One region of the Nocardia sp. NPDC051787 genome, then DNA from elsewhere that is predicted to be linked to it. Evidence: riboswitches for the same ligand, from Rfam matches in the RefSeq annotation. Region 1 holds a riboswitch; each other region holds the start of a gene.

Region 1 (2,256 bases):
CCCGGAGGTGAAGATGATCCAGGCGTCGTCGTCGGGGCTGGGAAGCGCCGACCAGGTGCGCGCGCCCTCGTGCTGCTCCGCGGCCCGGATACCGGCGGCCGTCGTCTCGATGCCGTCAGCGGTGACGATCGCGGTGACCTGGGCTTCGCCGAAGACGAGCTGGGCGCGATCGTCCGGGTCGTCGGCATCGACCGGCACGTAGGCGGCGCCACTGTAGAGGACCGCGAGGATGGTGACGTAGAGCCCGCGCGTGCCGGAGGGCATGCGCACGCCGACCCGGTCACCGGGACGCACGCCCGCCGTGGCGAGGCGCGCCATAGTCTTCTCGACCTCGACGACCAGTTCGAGATAGGACAGCACCACCTGGCCGTCATCGATGGCCGGCGCGTCGGGATGTGTGAGTGCCGTAGCGGTCAGGATGTCGACCAGCGTCCTGGCCTGTGGCGCATGGTCGCCCCGCGACAACGGGCGCACCGGCGCGTCGACCTCCGTTCGGAGCATGGTGCTCAGCGAACCTCCCATCGACCTGCCTCATACTTTCCGTTGTCGCGCCATAGCTGGGTTACCAAAGGGCAAATGCCACGATTGGCCAGCTGTCCACGGTACTGGGTTTGTTTCCTCGGCGCCTGCCGCGCTGCTCGAACGGGGAATGCCCGTCTCGCTTCGCTCGAGAACCACGGCGGCCGGTGTGGCCGTGCCGGCGGTAACCGCGCTCAGGTTCGGCTGCTTGTTGGTAGCTGGAGAAGGAGTTGGTGTCGGAGCCAACTCTCTCGCTGAGAGATCGCGAATCGGGGGGCGACTGGCTGCGAACAGATAACGCTTGGTTTTGCTGCCGGAAAAAGTTCGGTCCGCTGTGGTTATCTGAGAGGCGAGCGCCGATTGTCCGGGTTCCGGGATGCTGCTGCGTGTTTGCTGCATTTGTTCAGTTGTGGCTTTGTCGTGGATGAGGTGCGGTGCCTGCTCCGAATCGGAAGCGGGAGGCGTGATGTATTCGGGGCAACTGCGATTCGGTGGATGTGAGTTCGATGACGAACGGCGCGCGCAGCACTTGGTCGGGGTGTTCGTAGGACTCGCGAGTGTGCTTGCGATGACTCGCGTCTGTGGTCATGTCCCGATCGGGATGTGTCGGCTCGGATTGGCATGCGGTTGACAGTGCCGGGCCGCTTCTGCCAATCTCGGGTCAGGTCACGAGTGCCAGCGCTAAGCCCCGGCTTGCTGGCCGGCAACCCTCCTCCGCGGTGGGGTGCTCCGGGTGACGACCCGGCCGACGCCCAACCGGGCGCGGCAAGCGCGGACTCGGCGGATCGTTCGATCGCGGGTCCCTTAGCCGACGGGATGCACGTGATGACTACTGCTGTCGACAGCACCTGTGCCGCACTCGCCCGGGTCTCCGGCGACGAACTGCTGGTGCCGCTCGTGCAGGGCGGAACGGCGACCTACGCCAACTTCGACTACGCGGCGAGCGCGCCGGCGTTGGTGGAGGTCACCGACCGCGTGCAGCGGCTGTTGCCGTTCTACGCCAGCGTGCACCGCGGCGCTGGGTACGCCTCGCGGATCTCCACCGAGTGCTACGAGGCCGCCCGCGGATCGGTGGCCGAGTTCCTGGACGCCCCCGACGATCAGGTGGTGGTGTTCACCCGCAATACCACCGACTCGCTGAACCTGCTCGCGTCCTGCGTGCCCGGCGACACGGTGGTGCTCGATATCGAGCACCATGCCAACTTCCTGCCGTGGACGAGGCACGGCCGCCGCGTCGTGCAGGCGGCCGACACCGTCGAGGAGACTGTCGGCAGGCTGGTCGCCGAGTTGTGCAGCAAGCCAGCCGCGTTGCTCGCGGTGACCGGCGCGTCGAACGTCACCGGCGAGGTGCTTCCGCTGGAGCGGCTGGCCACCATCGCGCACCAGTGCGGCGCCCGGATCCTGGTCGACGCCGCCCAGCTGGCGCCGCACCGCCGGATCAGCCTGCGCGACATCGGAATCGATTACCTGGCCTTCTCCGGCCACAAGCTGTACGCGCCCTTCGGTTCGGGTGTGCTGGTGGGCAAGCGCGATTGGCTCGACGCGGCGCAGCCCTATCTGGCCGGCGGCGGGGCGGTTCGTGAGGTGAGCACCACCGACGCCGAGTGGGCGCCCGCTCCGCAGCGGCACGAGGCCGGGTCGCCGAACGTGCTCGGCGCCGCCGCGCTGGCCGCCGCTTGTGACGCGCTCTGTGCCATCGATGCCGAAACCCTTGCCGCCCATGAAAAGCGGCTCGCC
Region 2 (2,256 bases), on a different contig from region 1:
CAAGAAAACGGCGGCTTGCGTTAGCATGGGGGAATGCTCGAGTCATCGGCGCCGATGGGCGCGAGCGCAGCGGAGGGCAGCCCACCGGCAACCCCCGGATTGCGCGAACGCAAGAAGCAGCAGACCAGGCTGCGCATCATCGAGGTCGCGCTCGATCTGTGCGACGCGCACGGCTTCGACGCGACCACGGTCGAGCAGATCGCCAACGCCGCGGACGTCTCGCCGCGCACCATCAACCGCTATTTCGACAGCAAAGAGGCCATCATCCTGGGCCCGGTACAGGACTTCGGGAGCGCGGTGGCCGAGACGCTGCGCGAGCTTCCCCGCACCGGCAACGAACTGGCGGCGTTACGTGAAGCGTTCCTGCGCGTGGTCGACCAGGCCGCCGACGCGGGCAGCAGCTCCCCGATCTCGTTCCGGAGATACCAGCAAATGCGGCGAATCCTGCGCAGCAGCCCCTCGGTCAGCGCACGCAGTCTCGAGCACGCCGACGAGAAGAACACCGCGATAGCGGCCGTGCTCGCCGAGCGCCTCGGCACCGAGCCGGACGCGCGCGCCGTGCGGCTCATCCTGGGAGCCTGGCAGCTGATCGGCACCGTCGGCATGGAGTGCAGCGGCGACATGTTCGACCATGAGGACGTGGCGATCGCGTCCCGGGCGGGACGTACCGCGTTCACCGAGACCTTCGACGAGTTCGTGCGCACCTGCTGCGTACCCCCGAACGGTGCCGACCAGTGAGTTCGATGAGGGATTTCGACGGCTGACCGCACGCCGGTTATGATGCCCGGCAGGTCATGAGCACCAGCGCCAAGCCCCGGCTCGCTGGTCGGCAACCCTGCAGCAGCGGTGGGGTGCTCCGGGTGATGACCTGGCTCCCGAGAGCCGGGAGCAAGCGCGCATCAGGAGGTCGCCGGTATGTGTTGTTGGTCACACCGTTAACCCCTGCTGTACCGGCGAACACCCTTTTGGAGCAAACCATGAGTGAATCGACCGCGTCCGTGGCCGAGAACGCACCGGCGCAGCGGTCCCCCGCGGCCGCGCAGGTCCACGGGGGCTTCGAGGGCGGCACCGGCGCACCGATGATCGCGGGCCTGTCCTCCGCGCCCTGGTCCATGGGCGCAGCGCAGCCGGCGAGTAGGCCGTTCACCGCCGGATCGGACCGGTCCGCACGTGTAGCTACCATCGGCGATGTGCGTTCTCTCGTGATTCACTCCGCGTCGATGACGCATCCCGAGCTCATGCCGGAGGAGCCGACCTCCGGAACCATTCCCCGATCGGTCCCCCTCGCGGCGGGCGCCGAGGCCATGCGCGCCGATCTGTGCGCCGGTTTCGCGGCGGCTGCGACGTGACCGTGGATACCGAATCGAGCGTCCGCCCGTCCACTGTCACCCTGCCGTCCCCGGACGGGGAACTGGGCTTCATCCCCATCGGGGACGTGCGGTTGGAGAATGGCGCGGTCATCCCGGACGTGTGCCTCGCCGTGCAGCGCTGGGGTGAACTTTCCCCGGATCTGGACAATGTCGTGCTCGTCGAACACGCGCTCACCGGCGACTCGCACGTCGTCGGCAAGCCGGACGCCATCCATCCGCTGCCCGGCTGGTGGGACGGCATGGTCGGGCCGGGCGCGCCGCTGGACACCGACGAATGGTGCGTGATCGCGACGAACGTGCTCGGCGGCTGTAAGGGCAGCACCGGGCCGTCCAGCTCGGCGCCGGACGGAAAACCTTGGGGCGCACGGTTTCCGGATATTTCTATCCGCGATCAGGTGACCGCGGAAGCGGCGCTGATGGATCTGCTCGGCATCGACCGGCTCGCCGCCGTTGTCGGCGGGTCGATGGGCGGCATGCGCGTGCTGGAATGGATGGTAGGCGCGCCGGAGCGCGTCGCCGCCGCACTGGTGCTCGCCGTGGGCGCCCGCGCCACCGCCGACCAGATCGGCACTCAGATCACGCAGATCGCGGCGATCAAGGCCGATCCCGACTGGCAGGGCGGCGACTACCACGACACCGGCCGCGCCCCGATGACGGGCATGGCCGTCGCCCGGCGCATCGCGCATCTGACCTACCGCACCGAGTTCGAGCTCGACCACCGGTTCGAGAACAAGCCGCAGGGCGACGAGGACCCGTGGAACGGCGGCCGCTACGCGGTGCAGAGCTACCTGGACCATCAAGCCGAGAAGCTGTGCAAACGCTTCGACCCGGCGACCTACGTGCTGCTGACCGAGGCGATGAACCGCCACGACGTCGGCCGCGGCCG
Region 3 (2,256 bases), on a different contig from region 1:
TCGTGGCTGCACGGTGCTCCGTTCGCCGCGGCGATGAGCTGCCGATTCGCTATGACAGCAGGCTGCCGTCCCGCGATTCTATCGGGACCATCGATGCCGCCAGGATCCGGTGCGTGCAGTCGGTCGATGTCATCGAACATCTCGATCGGCGCGTACCCGCTCCCGCGCGACCTAAAGCGGCCCCTGCCCGCCGACGGACGCCGCCACCGCCCTGCCCCGGGGCCGGGGGCTGGATAACCACCCCGACCAGGGATCATCGAGCCATGACCGAGCAGCAGCCGACCGCAGGCGAGGACGACATCATCCGCGTCGATCAAACCGACAAGCGCTCCATGGTGCCGTTCATCGCGGCCGCAGTGGTCGCGGTGATCGTGCTCATCGCGATCGTGCTCGGCGGGGTGCTGTCGCCCGCTGAGAAAAATGTCACAGATGCCGACCGCATCTCCGCGGCCATCCGCAACTTCGTCGAGGGCGCCAACCGCACCGGCACCGTGCCGGCGCCCGGCACCGGATGCGCGGGCTTCGACGCCGCCCGCTCACCGCTGGCCGGGCAGTCCGGCGCCGGAAAGTCCGTCGAGCTCAGGAAAATCGACAACCCGATGGTGGACGGCGACAAAGGCAAGGCGACCGTGACCACGAAGGCGGACGGCACGGAGACGACCACGACGTGGAATCTCAGCAGATCCGGCGACAAGTGGCTGGTCTGCGCCTGAGCGTTCCCGCAGTGTGAACGGCCGTTTGACACGGTGACCCGGGTCGGTGCAATCTCAGTCGAAGGTCATGAGAACCAGTGTCAAGCCCCGGCATTACTGGTCGGCAACCCTCCTCCGCGGTGGGGTGCTCCGGGTGACGACCTGGCCGCGCTCCGGTCCTGGGCGCGGCAAGTGCGGATTCGCAGGAGGAGTAGATGAGTTACGCCGGTGACATCACCCCGCAGCAGGCATGGGAACTGCTGCGCGACAACCCCGAAGCAGTCCTCGTGGACGTGCGGACGGAAGCCGAATGGAAGTTCGTCGGCGTACCCGACACGAGCTCGATCGATCGGCCGACCGCGCTGATCGAGTGGGTCGACTCCACCGGCGCGCGCAACGAGATGTTCGTCGAGCAGTTGCGGCAGGCGCTCGCCGACCACGACCCCGAAGCACCGGTGGTGTTCTTGTGTCGCTCCGGCCAGCGTTCGGTCGGCGCTGCGATCGCCGCCACATCGGCGGGTTACCGCACCTCCTACAACGTGCTCGAAGGCTTCGAAGGTCCGCTCGATGAGTTCAGGCACCGCGGCGGCTCCGGCTGGCGTGCCCTCGGGCTGCCCTGGCGACAGTCATGACCAGGGCGTCTGGCGTGTCCTCGGGGCTCTACCGATGGGCGGCAGTCCTGAGCGGGGGTCTGGCGGGCCCTCGGAACTTTGCCGATAGGCGGCAGCCGTGATCACCGGCGGCGCGTTCGACAAGCCGCTGCCCGAGGGCGTCGGCCCCGCGACGCTCGGTGTCCGGGGCGGACTGCGGCGCTCCGGTTTCGAGGAAACCGCCGAGGCGCTGTACCTGACTTCCGGCTTCGTCTACGAGAGCGCGGAAGCCGCCGAGACCGCGTTCACCGGCGAGGTGGAGCATTTCGTCTACTCCCGCTACGGCAACCCGACGGTCGCCATGTTCGAGGAGCGGATGCGGCTGATCGACGGCGCCGAAGCGTGCTTCGCCACCGCGAGCGGAATGTCGGCCGTGTTCACCGCGCTGGGAGCGCTGCTCGGCGCCGGTGACCGGCTGGTCGCCGCGCGCAGTCTGTTCGGCTCCTGCTTCGTGGTGTGCAACGAGATCCTGCCGCGCTGGGGCGTGGAGACCGTATTCGTGGACGGCGAAGATCTCGACCAGTGGGAACGGGCGCTGTCGGTGCCGACCACGGCGGTGTTCTTCGAGACGCCCGCCAATCCGATGCAGACGCTGGTGGACGTGCGCCGGGTGACCGAGCTGGCCCATGCCGCCGGTGCGAAAGTGGTGCTGGACAACGTCTTCGCGACACCCCTGCTGCAACGCGGCTTCGAGCTCGGCGCCGACGTGGTGGTCTACTCCGGCACCAAGCACATCGACGGGCAGGGCCGGGTGCTCGGCGGCGCGATTCTCGGCGCGAAGGACTACATCGACGGCCCGGTGAAAACGCTGATGCGCCACACCGGTCCGGCGCTGAGCCCGTTCAACGCGTGGACCTTGCTCAAGGGGCTGGAGACGATGCCGCTGCGGGTGCGCCATTCGGCCGAGTCCGCAC

What was found. Region 1 has a riboswitch for S-adenosylmethionine ahead of AB0M45_RS24780 (aminotransferase class V-fold PLP-dependent enzyme). Riboswitches for the same ligand answer to the same signal wherever they lie in the genome.
Region 2: another riboswitch for S-adenosylmethionine. It lies ahead of AB0M45_RS09800 (O-acetyl-L-homoserine sulfhydrolase); the one in region 1 lies ahead of AB0M45_RS24780 (aminotransferase class V-fold PLP-dependent enzyme).
Region 3: another riboswitch for S-adenosylmethionine. It lies ahead of AB0M45_RS01175 (rhodanese-like domain-containing protein); the one in region 1 lies ahead of AB0M45_RS24780 (aminotransferase class V-fold PLP-dependent enzyme).

The regions. Positions count from the first base shown of each region.
Region 1 covers NZ_JBFAYO010000026.1:41,545-43,800, forward strand. The annotation lists gene AB0M45_RS24775 (Pls/PosA family non-ribosomal peptide synthetase) at 1-501, opposite strand, end outside; SAM riboswitch class IV at 1,184-1,297, shown strand; gene AB0M45_RS24780 (aminotransferase class V-fold PLP-dependent enzyme) at 1,345-2,256, shown strand, end outside.
Region 2 covers NZ_JBFAYO010000007.1:85,870-88,125, reverse strand. The annotation lists gene AB0M45_RS09805 (TetR family transcriptional regulator) at 34-738, shown strand; SAM riboswitch class IV at 791-901, shown strand; partial or broken gene AB0M45_RS09800 (O-acetyl-L-homoserine sulfhydrolase) at 1,167-1,349, shown strand; gene AB0M45_RS09795 (homoserine O-acetyltransferase) at 1,346-2,256, shown strand, end outside.
Region 3 covers NZ_JBFAYO010000001.1:256,935-259,190, reverse strand. The annotation lists gene AB0M45_RS01180 (hypothetical protein) at 264-713, shown strand; SAM riboswitch class IV at 777-893, shown strand; gene AB0M45_RS01175 (rhodanese-like domain-containing protein) at 908-1,324, shown strand; gene AB0M45_RS01170 (O-succinylhomoserine sulfhydrylase) at 1,422-2,256, shown strand, end outside.